3 regions of the Mesorhizobium sp. WSM3879 genome follow, and region 3 is predicted to be linked to each of the others. Evidence: predicted binding sites of a transcription regulator. Region 3 holds the regulator's gene; each other region holds the start of a gene.
What was found. The regulator PhoB, encoded in region 3, activates phosphate uptake and scavenging genes when phosphate is short. The targets are predictions, from matches to a motif close to TGTCATNNANCTGTCAT.
Positions count from the first base shown of each region.

Region 1 (4,089 bases), on a different contig from region 3:
GACGCGCCTGCCCTGACGCCAGACGTTGCGCACGACCGGCACATGCTGGTCGACGCGCACGCGCACGAGGTCGGCGCGCCGGCCGGGCTCGATGACACCGCGATCGCTAAGGCCGACCGCTTCCGCCGGGTTCTTCGAGACCATGGCGACCGCCTGCGGCAGCGAAATGCCTTCCACGACATCGCCGAGGAAGAAGGCGGACTGAATCAGGCTGAAGGGGATATAGTCGGACGACAGGATGTCGAGCAAACCGTCGCCGGCAAGCGAGCGCGCCGACACATTGCCCGAATGCGAGGAGCCGCGCATGACGTTGGGCGCGCCCATCAGCACGCCGAGGCCTGCCGCCTTCGAGGCCCTCGCCGCCTCCTCGGTGGTCGGGAATTCGGCAACGCGCACGCCCTGCTCCACCGCCTCGTCGACATGGCCGGCCGTCGCATCGTCGTGGCTGGCAAGCACGATGCCGCGCTCGCGGCAGGCGGCGGAAATGAAGACGCGGTTCGGCCCGGAATTCTTGGCCGATTCCGCCATACGCTTCTCGCAGAATTTCTGGAAGTCGCGGTCGGTGAGCTTCAGCTTGCGCTGGTAATAATAGGCGTAGGTCTCGAGATCGACGAACTGGCGCTGGCCCGGCGCATGGTCCATCAGCGAGGCGAGCTTCACCCTGTCGTCGGTCTCGAAATTGGCGAAGGCCTCGAGGCAATCCGGCGCCGAGACCTCGCACCGCAGATGGATGAAGTGGTCGGCCCTGAGCCGATCCTGGCGCACGCTGTCCTCGATCGCATCGGCGAGCTTGCGCACGTCGTCGGACTTCAGGTCGGCATCCTCGTCCATGCCGACACGCAAGGCGTCGAGCACCGTGGTGATGCCGGCGGTCGCCACCTGCGCATCGTGGGCGAGCACGGCGGCGATCGGGTTCCAGCGCACTTTCGGACGCGGCGCGTAATGGCCTTCGAGGTGATCGGTGTGCAGCTCGACGAGACCCGGGATGATGTAGTCGCCGCCCATGTCCTCGCCGGTGCGGGCCGCACCCGGCTCGATCGCGGCGATCAGCCCATCGCGCAGCAGCAGCGAGCCCGCGACGATCTCGTCGGGCAGCACGATGCGGGCATTGTTCAAAACGATCTCGGCGGTCATTTCAGCAGTCCTATCTCAGGCGGGGCGGACATCAGGCGGTTTTTCTGGCCGGGCCGCGTCCAAGCACGTGGTGCGAGAGCACCATGAAGGGCGCGCCCGGTTCGGTTTCGACGAACAGCGTCAGCGCATCCACCGGCACCGGACGCTGCAGAACATCCGCGAACAGGCTGTCGATTGCAGCGCGAAGGCGCGGGCTTTCCTGTGGCCCGACCCGTCCGGAGAGCGTCATGTGGAAGCGGAATGTCTCGAAGACGTAGGGATAACCCCACTGGCAGAGGTTGCGAAACTCATCCGGCTTCAGCGAGTCTGGACTGCGGCGCTCGATCTCGGCCTCGGTCAGCGGCGCGCGGAAACGGTCGAAGGCGCGCACGACCTCGCCGGCGAAATTGTTGAGCGGCTCGAAAGGACTTTCCGGCACCAGCGCGAAAAAGCCGTCGATCTGGCCGACGACCAGACGCGGGATGACGACTGGTGGCGTGGCCTCGGCGAAATCGTCGAGCGCCGCCCGCAGCGAGGCTTCCGTTTCGCTCGGCGCCAGCCGGAACGGCGCCTTCAGCGTCGCGTGGAAGCCATAGCGCCGTGCCGAGGCGGTGTGGAAGGCAACTTCCGCCGCCGACAGGTCACCCACACCCTCGACCGGCCGCGTCGGCGCGCCGAACGGGTCGCGCCCCAGCCAGTTGGCGGCGATCCGCGCCAGCGGCTCATCCTGCCTCGGGGTAAAGTAAATGGCATAGCGCATCGAAAATCCTCGTCAGACCGCTGCCATAGGTGATTTCCATGACGGATTGACGAAGCTTTCATGGGTTTTCGAAGGCAACCCAGGCTCCGGCGGTCCTTAGCCGACGATTTTCCCGAACTGGACCAACAGGTTGAGGGCGATGAAAAATCTCACGCCTTCATCAGCCACTCATGCTCAGCGGCGTTGTGGAATTTCCACGTCCGCTTCGGGCCGGCCATGACGTTGAGATAATAGAGATCATAGCCGTGGCAGGCCGCACACGGGTGGTAGCCCTTGGGCACCAGCACGACATCGCCGTCCTCGATCGCCATCGCCTCGTCCAGGTCGCGCACGCCATTTCTGTCGGCGTCGGTGTAGACGCGCTGGAAGGCGAAACCCTGCGGCGGGTTGAGGCGGTGATAATAGGTCTCCTCGAGATAGGACTCGGCCGGCAGATTGTCCTGGTCGTGTTTGTGCGGCGGATAGCTGGAGGTATGGCCGCCGGGCGTGATGACCTCGACCACCAGCAGCGAGTCGGCCGGCTTGCCCTCGGGCAGGATGTTGGTGACGTAGCGGGTGTTGGTGCCCTTGCCGCGCACTTCCTGACCGAGATCGTCGGGCGCAATGACGCGGGCGGGCAGGCCGCCGCCAAGACCGGGCGCCGAGCAGACGGCAAGCTCCAGTTCGGTGTCGGCGGTCACCGACCAGTCGGAGCCTTGCGGCACATAGACCGACCAGGGTTTGCCCTTGAAGGGCGACATGCGCTTGCCGAGCAGGCCGAGATCCTTGCCGCCGGCCGCAGCCTTGCCCTTGCCGGTGACCAACACCAGGCAGACCTCGCGCTCGCCCGTCTCGCCGGCGGCCGTCTCGCCCGGCCGCAACCGGTGGAGATCGAAACCCACGTAAGTCCAGCCCGCGCTTTGCGGGGTGACGTGGGCGACGTGGCCGTGGCCCTTGTCGGCCTTGACGAGCAGTTTCGACATTTTTGTCTCCTGGGTCATTCCTTCGGCTCGGCCGGAGGCTTGGGCTCCTCGGCCGGCTTGTAGAGGTAGAAGAACTGCCACACCGCGTAACCGGCGAAGCCGAGCGCGATTACACCCCAGAACGGCGTGCCGGAGGCGAATTCGATCACCGACCAGATTAGGCAGACGGCAACGACGGCAATGCGCCGCCACAGCGGTCGGAAGAAGGGGTGCTCATAGTCTTTCATCGCGCCAATCCGGGACTTGTCCAAACGCATCAGATAGACCGAGCGGCCGGACGAATCCACCGTTTACGCCGGGAAGCCCTGCGTCTCCACCGTATAACCGGCGGCCGTCATCACCCGCATCAGCTCCTTGTGGCCGACCTCAGCCATCCTCAGCGGCGGGTTCTTTTTCGGATCCTGCTCGGCCTCGACCACGAACCAGCCTTCATAGCCGTAGTCGGCGAAGCGCTGGACGATCGCGCCGAAATCGAGCGAGCCGTCGCCGGGCACGGTGAAGGCGCCGAGCGCGACGGCATCGAGGAAGGACTGCTTCGTGCGGTCGAGCCCGTCGATCACGTTCATGCGCACGTCCTTCACATGGACGTGGTTGATGCGCTTGTGGTGGTTGTCGATGGCGCGCAACACATCGCCGCCGGCGAAGGCGAGATGGCCGGCATCGAGCAGCAGCGGGATGCCCTCGCCGGAATGATGCATGAAGGAATCGAGTTCCGGCTCGGTCTCGACCACGGCCGCCATGTGATGATGGTAGGAAAGCGGCATACCCTGGTCGGCGCACCATTCGCCGAATTCGGTGACGCGTCGGCCATAGGCCTTCATCTCGTCGCCGGAAAGCCGTGGCTTGGTGGCAAGAGGCTTGGAGCGGTCGCCCTGGATGGAGCGGCCGACCTCGCCATAGACGATGCAAGGCGCGTTGACCGCCTTGAACAAGTCGATCATCGGCTGGATGCGATCCTTGTTCTTCGACATGTCCTCATCGACCAGCGTGCCGGAGAACCAGCCGCCGCAGAGCGTGACGTCGGCCTCTTTCAGGATCGGCAGCATCACCTTCGGATCGTTGGGGAAGCGGCGGCCCATCTCCATGCCGGTGAAGCCGGCCGAGCGCGACTGGCGCAAACACTCCTCCAGCGACACATCATCGCTCAATTCCACGAGATCGTCGTTCCACCACGCGATGGGAGACATGCCCAGTTTGGCTTTCAAGTCGTCACTCCAGCTTTGGATCGTTCAACTTTCGCTCGTCGGCGCTGCT
Region 1 covers NZ_NSFZ01000003.1:46,084-50,172, forward strand. The annotation lists gene CK218_RS06760 (alpha-D-ribose 1-methylphosphonate 5-triphosphate diphosphatase) at 1-1,134, opposite strand, end outside; gene CK218_RS06765 (DUF1045 domain-containing protein) at 1,166-1,873, opposite strand; gene iolB (5-deoxy-glucuronate isomerase) at 2,023-2,835, opposite strand; gene CK218_RS06775 (hypothetical protein) at 2,850-3,062, opposite strand; gene iolE (myo-inosose-2 dehydratase) at 3,126-4,040, opposite strand.
Region 1: a site for PhoB is predicted at 1,912-1,928, ahead of CK218_RS06765 (DUF1045 domain-containing protein). Genes of this name have one in related genera too.

Region 2 (4,089 bases), on a different contig from region 3:
GCTCGATCCGTTCACCAGCCATGGCCATGACGGCATCCTGCGCGACGGCATCATCGTCAACGACGAAACCGTCGAGCAGGTCACGGCCGCGGCCGTCATCCAGGCAGCCGCCGGGGCGGACATCATCGCGCCGTCCGACATGATGGACGGCCGCATCGGCGCGATCCGCGACGCGCTGGACGCCAACGGCTTCCAGGACGTGGCGATCATGTCCTATGCGACGAAATTCGCCTCGGCCTTCTACGGCCCCTATCGCGAGGCAGTCGGCACCGCCGGCCTGCTCAAGGGCGACAAGAAGACCTATTATATCGACCACGCGAATTCCGATGAAGCCGTGCGCGAGGCCGAGCAGGATCTGGCCGAAGGCGCCGACATGCTGATGGTGAAGCCGGGGCTGCCCTATCTCGACATCATCCGGCGGCTGAAGGACGAGTTCCAGATGCCGACCTTCGCCTACCAGGTGTCGGGCGAATATTCGATGATCAAGGCGGCCAGCGCCAATGGCTGGATCGACGGCGAAAAGGCGATGGTGGAATCGCTTCTCGCCCTCAAGCGAGCCGGCTGCGACGGCGTCCTCACCTATTTCGCGCCGACCGTAGCGGAGATGCTGAGGGGCTAGGCCCAGGCGAAATCTTAAATTCTCGCAGCGTCACCTGGGCGCCGCCCGACGAGACGATCGCTCGCCGGAAAATTCCGCTTGCATTATGCAACCAGTTAAGTTACCCCATGACTGCTTGCAAAATACAACTAGTTCACGAGGCGATCATGTCAAAGCTGCGCGTCAACGCTTTTACCCTGTCGCTGGACGGCTACGGCGCCGGCCCCGATCAGACTCTCGAAAACCCGCTCGGCGTCGGCGGCGAAGGACTGCATAAATGGATGATCGGCACGCGCACCTTTCGTGAGATGGTGATCGGCAAAGAGGGCGGGACCAAGGGCATCGACGACAGCTTCGCCGTGCGCAGTTTCGAGAATGTCGGCGCCTGGATCCTCGGCCGCAACATGTTCGGGCCGGTCCGCGGCGAATGGCCGGACGAGAGCTGGAAAGGCTGGTGGGGCGACAACCCGCCCTATCACGTGCCGGTCTTCGTGCTCACCCATCACAAGCGGGCGCCGATCTTAATGGAAGGCGGCACGACGTTTTACTTCGTCACCGACGGCATCCATTCGGCGCTCGAACAGGCAAAGGCGGCCGCCAAGGACAAGGATGTGCGGGTCGGCGGCGGCGTTGCCACGATCCGGCAATATCTGAAGGAAAGCCTGATCGACGAGATGCATCTCGCGATCTCGCCAATCCTGCTCGGCTCCGGCGAGCATCTTTTCGCTGGACTGGACATGCCGAAGCTCGGCTACCGCTGCACCAGCCAGGTCGCGACCGCCGACGCGACGCATGTGATGATCGGGCGGGCGTAAGCTCGGCTCCCCCTTCTTCCTCTGTGGGAAATGGCGAAGTGCTCAATACTTCGCCGGCACATAAAGCTCGCGCGGCAGCACCTGGCGCTCGTAGGACGGGTTGAAGACGCGCTCCGGCAGCGTGATCTCCTCATGCGGCACGTCTTCGTAAGGCATTTGCTGCAGCAGGTGATCGATGCAGTTCAGTCGGGCCCGCTTCTTGTCGTTGCCTTCGACAATGAACCAGGGTGCTTCCTTGATGTTGGTACGGGCGAAGGTCTCTTCCTTGGCTTTGGTGTATTGTTCCCAGCGCACGCGCGACTGCAGGTCCATCGGCGACAGCTTCCACTGCTTCATCGGATCGTGGATGCGCATCAAAAAGCGCATCTGCTGCTCCTCGTCGGTAATCGAGAACCAGTATTTCACCAGCGTGATGCCGGAGCGCACCAGCATGCGTTCGAATTCCGGCACGTCGCGGAAAAAGTCTTCGACCTGATCCGCATTAGCAAAGCCCATCACCCGCTCGACGCCCGATCGGTTGTACCAGGAGCGGTCGAACAGCACGATCTCGCCGCCCGCCGGCAGATGCGGCACGTAGCGCTGGAAATACCATTGCGATCTTTCACGCTCGGTCGGCGCAGGCAGCGCGACGACGCGGCATATGCGCGGGTTGAGGCGCTGGGTGATGCGCTTGATGACGCCGCCCTTGCCGGCCGAGTCGCGTCCCTCGAAGATCACCACCAGCTTCTTCTTGTGGTAGGCAACCCAGGACTGCAGCTTGATGAGCTCCGACTGCAGCCGCAGCAGCTCGCGGAAATAGGTAATTCGCTCGATGGAGGGCGGATGCGACTTCTTGTAGATCCTGGCGATCTCGAGCGAGAGCGCGGGTTCGGAAATCTCCAGCTCGTAGTCCTCGTCGAGCGTGTCCTCGAGTTCGGCTTCCAGCCAATCCTTGGCTCCGGAATTCGTCTTGACCTCGTTCATTGCGCAGCTCCTGCCTGTCAGCCACTTTCGCCTCGGATGCGCTCCGGCCGCGGCCGGAAGCACAACTCCGTAAGCCGACTGAGATACAGACGCGCAATGACGGTTTTATTGCGAGCAGGAGCCGGCAACGCTGGACCAGCCGATATGTGATCGGCCCGTATCGATGGCGGGGCGACAAGCCGCCCGAATTGTCCTACAAATACACCTCGCGTCTTCCGGCGCCCGCGACGGCGCGCCTCTTCAAAACAAATCGCAAGGACCTGACATGGAATACCGCACGCTTGGCCGTTCCGGACTGAAGGTTTCGACATTGACCCTTGGCACGATGACCTTCGGCGGGACGGGCCCGTTCGCCGCCGTCGGCAAATCCGATCTCTCGGAGGCGAGCCGCATCGTTGATACCTGCATCGATGCCGGCATCAATCTCATCGACACCGCCAACGTGTATTCGAACGGCCTGTCGGAGGAGATCGTCGGCGAGGCGCTCGGCGGCAAGCGCAAGAACGATGTGCTCATCGCCTCCAAGGCGCGCATGCGGATCGGAAACGGCCCCAACGACGAAGGCCTGTCGCGCCATCACCTGATCCGGGAATGCGAGCGGAGCCTGAAGCGGCTCAAGACCGACGTCATCGACATCTATTTCCTGCATGAGTGGGATGGGGTCACGCCGCTGGAGGAAACGATCGCTGCGTTCGACACTTTGGTCAGCCAGGGCAAGGTCCGTTATGTCGGCTGTTCCAATTATTCGGGCTGGCAGGTGATGAAGGCGCTCTCGATCAGCGACAGCCATCATCAGCCGCGCTTCGTCACGCAGCAGATCCACTACACGCTTGAAGCGCGCGAGGCGGAGTACGAGTTGCTGCCGATCTCGGTCGACCAGGGTCTTGGCGTGCTGGTGTGGAGCCCGCTGGCCGGCGGCCTGCTGTCGGGCAAATACCGCCGCGACAGCCCGACGGCCCGCCAGCTTGGCGGCTGGTCCGAACCGCCGATCCGCGACGAGGACAGGTTGTGGCGGATCGTCGACGTTCTGGTCGAAATCGGCAAGGCGCGCGGCGTTTCGGCGGCACAGGTGGCGCTTGCCTGGCTGCTCGGCCGCCCGGCCGTTTCTTCGCTGGTGATCGGCGCCCGCAACGAAGCCCAGCTCAAGGACAACCTCGCCGCGGCCAGCCTGACGCTGTCCCTGGACGAGCGCCTGCGCCTCGACGACGTCAGCCGGCCGCCGGTGCTTTATCCCTACTGGCACCAGCAGCTCACCGCCAAGAACCGGTTCGGCCCCGCCGACCTGGTGCTCGACCGCAGCGATATCTGAGAATTCGCGCCGTGCTCCGCGCCCGAAAACGCGCGGAGGTCAGCCGGCGATAAAACGCCAGACCTCCGGGTCGGGTTCGATCTGGCCGCTGAGCACGAAATATTTGTAGAGGACGAGCAGCGATACCGCCCGCTCGTCCTTTTCGTTGCTGAACCGGCGGCAATAGGCGTTGGCCGCCGTTATGATGCGTTGGGCTTCCGCCGGGTGCTTTTCGAAATAGGCGATCTTGTCGGCGACGTCCGAAAAATCCGACGCCAGAGGCACGTAGTGGACATCGGCCTCGAGCTCAGCCTCGGCGAACCAGGTTTCGTAGGTCGGCGGCGGCATCAGGCAGAGCGAATTCGAGCTCATGATCCACTTGAGGTTCGTCGCCACGTCATTGCCTTCGAGCGAGACGATGTAGC
Region 2 covers NZ_NSFZ01000008.1:127,717-131,805, forward strand. The annotation lists gene hemB (porphobilinogen synthase) at 1-619, shown strand, start outside; gene CK218_RS19245 (dihydrofolate reductase family protein) at 766-1,413, shown strand; gene ppk2 (polyphosphate kinase 2) at 1,456-2,376, opposite strand; gene CK218_RS19255 (aldo/keto reductase) at 2,642-3,685, shown strand; gene CK218_RS19260 (glycosyl transferase family 90) at 3,725-4,089, opposite strand, start outside.
Region 2: a site for PhoB is predicted at 2,473-2,489, ahead of ppk2 (polyphosphate kinase 2). Genes of this name have one in related genera too.

Region 3 (4,089 bases):
TGGTGATCCGCTCGGTCGCCTATCGCGCCGCACTGTCCGGCATCGTCACGGGCATATTGCTGGCAATCGCCCGCATTTCGGGCGAGACGGCGCCGCTGCTCTTCACAGCGCTCAACAACCAGTTCTGGTCGAGCAATCTCAACGCGCCGATGGCCAGCCTGCCGGTGACCATCTTCCAGTTTGCGCTGAGCCCTTATGAGGAATGGCAGCAACTGGCCTGGACGGGCGCACTGATAATCACCCTGACGGTTCTCGGGCTGAGCATCTTCGCCCGCAGCCTTACCGGACGCAGAGAGGACAGATGAAACCGATGTTGTCCACCGACCTGAACGTAGCCGAGACGACCGCCGAGAAGGCCAAGATCGAAGTCAAGAACCTCAACTTCTACTATGGCCAGTCGAAGGCGCTGAAGGACATCAACCTGTCGCTGCCCGAGCGCAGCGTCACCGCCTTCATCGGACCTTCGGGCTGCGGAAAGTCGACGCTGCTGCGCGTGCTCAACCGCATCTACGAGCTCTACCCGAAGCAGAGCGCCGAAGGCCAGGTGCTGCTCGACGGCAAGAACATCCTCGACCCCTCGCAGGACCTCAACCTGCTCAGGACCAAGATCGGCATGGTGTTCCAGAAGCCGACGCCGTTCCCGATGTCGATCTACGAGAACATCGCCTTCGGCGTCAGGCTGTATGAGAAGATCAGCAAGGCCGAGATGGACAATCGCGTCGAACAGGCGCTGAAGCGCGCCGCGCTGTGGAACGAGGTCAAGGACAAGCTCAACGCCAGTGGCCAGAGCCTTTCGGGCGGCCAGCAGCAGCGGCTCTGCATCGCCCGCACCGTGGCGGTGAAGCCGGAGGTCATCCTGCTCGACGAGCCGGCATCGGCGCTCGATCCGCTCTCGACCGCCAAGATCGAGGAGCTGATCGACGAGCTGCAGGCCGACTACACGATCGTGATCGTCACCCACAACATGCAGCAGGCGGCGCGCGTGTCGCGGCAGACGGCGTTCATGTATCTCGGCGAGCTGATCGAATTCGACCGGACCGAGAAGATCTTCACCTCGCCCCGCGAGAAGCGCACGCAGGACTACATCACCGGCCGCTTCGGCTGAGTTCATACGAGGACATAACCATGGCCCATACGGTCGCTTCCTTCGACGAGGATCTGAGGCAGATCAGCCAGCTCATCCGCGACATGGGCGATCTTGCCGGCTCGATGGTCGGCGCGTCGACCAAGGCTCTGCTGAATTCCGACAACGCGCTGGCGCAGCGCGTGGTCTCCGACGATGCCATCATGGACGCGCGCCAGCGCGAGCTCGACGATCGCGCCATCACGCTGATTGCCAAACGCCAGCCGATGGCCGACGACCTGCGCAGCGTCGTTGGCGCCATCCGCATGGCCGGCGATCTCGAGCGCATCGGCGACCTTGCCAAGAACATCGCCAAGCGCGTCGGCTCGGTCGGCATCAGCGCCGCGCCGCGCGACCTTTCGCACTCCATCGACTCGATGGCGCAGCTGGTGCTGATCCAGGTCCAGGGCGTGATCGAGGAATACGCGACCGGCGACGCCACGGCGCTCGCCAAGCTCCGCAACGACGACGAGCGCATCGACGTCAAATACACCTCCGTCTTCCGCGAGCTCCTGACCTACATGATGGAGGATCCGCGCAACATCACGGCTTGCACGCATCTGTTGTTCTGCGCCAAGAATCTGGAGCGCATCGGCGATCACGTCACCAACATCGCCGAGAACGCCTACTATGTGCTGACCGGCACGCAATTGCCCGCGAATCGTCCTAAGCAGGACGAGACGGCGATGTCGGCGCCGGCGGCCTGACAGCGAAGGTGCCTGCTAAATGATCGCGCCACGCATCATGGTGGTGGAGGACGAGGAGCCGCTGGGGGTGCTGCTCCGCTACAACCTCGAATCCGAGGGCTATCAGGTCGAGGTGGTGACGCGCGGCGACGAGGCCGAGATCCGCCTGCAGGAGAATGTGCCCGACCTGCTGGTGCTCGACTGGATGGTGCCGGCGGTGTCCGGCATCGAGCTTTGCCGGCGCCTCAGGATGCGGCCCGAGACCGAACGCCTGCCGATCATCATGCTGACGGCGCGCGGCGAGGAAAGCGACAGGGTGCGCGGCCTCTCGACGGGCGCCGACGACTATCTGGTCAAGCCGTTCTCGACACCGGAGTTCATGGCCAGGGTCAAGGCGCTGCTGCGCCGCGCCAAGCCGGAGGTGCTGTCCAGCGTGCTCAAGGTCGGTGACATCGTCCTCGACCGCGAATCGCACCGCGTCTACCGCAAGAAGAGCGAGATCAGGCTCGGTCCGACCGAGTTCCGGCTGCTGGAATTCATGATGCGGCATCCCGGCCGGGTGTTCTCGCGCAGCCAGCTGCTCGACAATGTCTGGGGCGAGACGATCTATATCGACGAGCGCACCGTGGACGTGCATGTCGGACGCCTGCGCAAGGCGGTCAACAACGGCCGGATGCCCGATGTGATCCGCACCATTCGCGGGGCGGGCTATGCGATCAAGGAAGACTAGATCCTCGGCTCGATGTTCTGACGGGTTCGGCAATTCCGGGATCTGCGTTGGTGGGTAGCCGAGACGCCTGTGCTTCGTCATCCACGGGCGGAGGGAGCTCCGCTCCTGCTCCGCCCTGGAATGACGAAGCTGCGGGGGGCTTCACTAATCTCCGGCGTCTGCAGGATGCTCGGAAGCTAACGATCGCTCTCGAAGCTGCTCAGGCTACGTTCTTGCCCGCTCTTGCCTGCACGCCCGAGGCGAAAATCTCCTGGTCGACGAAGGTCAGCGCGCGCACGGCGCAGCCTTCGCGGATCAGCGGCAATTCGTTCGGCTCGGTATCGAAGGAGATCGAATTTGAATGCTGGCCGCCGGCGGTCTGGGCGATCGCCTCGCGCAGCGCCGGCTCGATCAGGTCGAAGGCGGCGGCGCTGACGCCGACCATGGCGACCGGCGCCGGGTCGATCAGCGCGAACAGGCTGCCAAGGCCGAAGCCCAGCGCCTCCCCGGCCCGGCGATAGGCCTCGCGCTCCGGGCCATCTGTCTCGCGCGCCTTGGCGGCGAGCGCCCGCATGTCGGCGTCGCCGACATCGATCGGCTCGGCGTCCTCGCTCATCTTCATGGCGCTGCGCCAGATGGCGTAGTTGCCGGCATAGGCCTCGACGCAGCCGCGGCGTCCGCAACGGCAGAGCGCGCCGCTCGGACGATGGATCATGTGGCCGAACTCGCCGCCGGACGAATGTGTGCCGGTGAACAGCTCGCCCTTCAGCACCAGGCCCATGCCGATGCCGTGCGAGAGCAGAATGGCGATGAAATTGTCGCGATAGCGGTGGGGATCGCGCCACTGCAGCGCCACAGCCATCATGTTGCAGTCGTTTTCCATGGTGGCCGGAATGCCGAATTCCTTTTCCAGGATGTCGGCGAAGGGAATGTCGGTCAGCGGCGTGATCGGCGACCACAGCATGGCGCGGGCATGGGAATCGGTGATGCCCTGGATGCCCATGGCGATGCGGGCGACGCTGCCGACGTCGAGGTCCGGATCGTCCAGCCGGCGCCGCACGATCGCCAAGCATTCGCCGATCAGCTCGTCGCGCGGCATGGTGAGCGTATCGAGGCGGCGCTGCTCCTCGGCGATGACCTGGCCCGCATAATCGATAACGGCGACCGAGAGGAAATTGAGCGACAGCACCACTGTCACCACCGCCGCCGCCTCCGGCTTGAGCGCGAGGCCCACCTGTGGCCGGCCGCGCTTCAGAGACGCGGTCTCGCTCGGCTTGCTCTCGGCCAGGATGCCTTCCTGGATCAGGTCGGAAGAGATCGCCGAAATGGTCGAATGGCTGAGCCCGGTGGTCGCGGCGATTTCCGTGCGCGACGGCTGGCCGGCCCGGCGCACGGCCGAGAGCACCATGGCGCGGTTGCGCCGGCGCAGGTCGTCGTGGCGGATTCCGACCGACATTTTGTCTCCTCCCAGTCAGCGCGGCCTCTCGATCATGCACAGGACTCGGCGACGCACCAGATTGGTTCAGTCCCGGACGCCGGCACCCGAACCGTCCTGGTTTTTTAAAATATTC
Region 3 covers NZ_NSFZ01000007.1:151,064-155,152, forward strand. The annotation lists gene pstA (phosphate ABC transporter permease PstA) at 1-305, shown strand, start outside; gene pstB (phosphate ABC transporter ATP-binding protein PstB) at 302-1,105, shown strand; gene phoU (phosphate signaling complex protein PhoU) at 1,126-1,830, shown strand; gene phoB (phosphate regulon transcriptional regulator PhoB) at 1,850-2,539, shown strand; gene CK218_RS17650 (ROK family transcriptional regulator) at 2,739-3,974, opposite strand.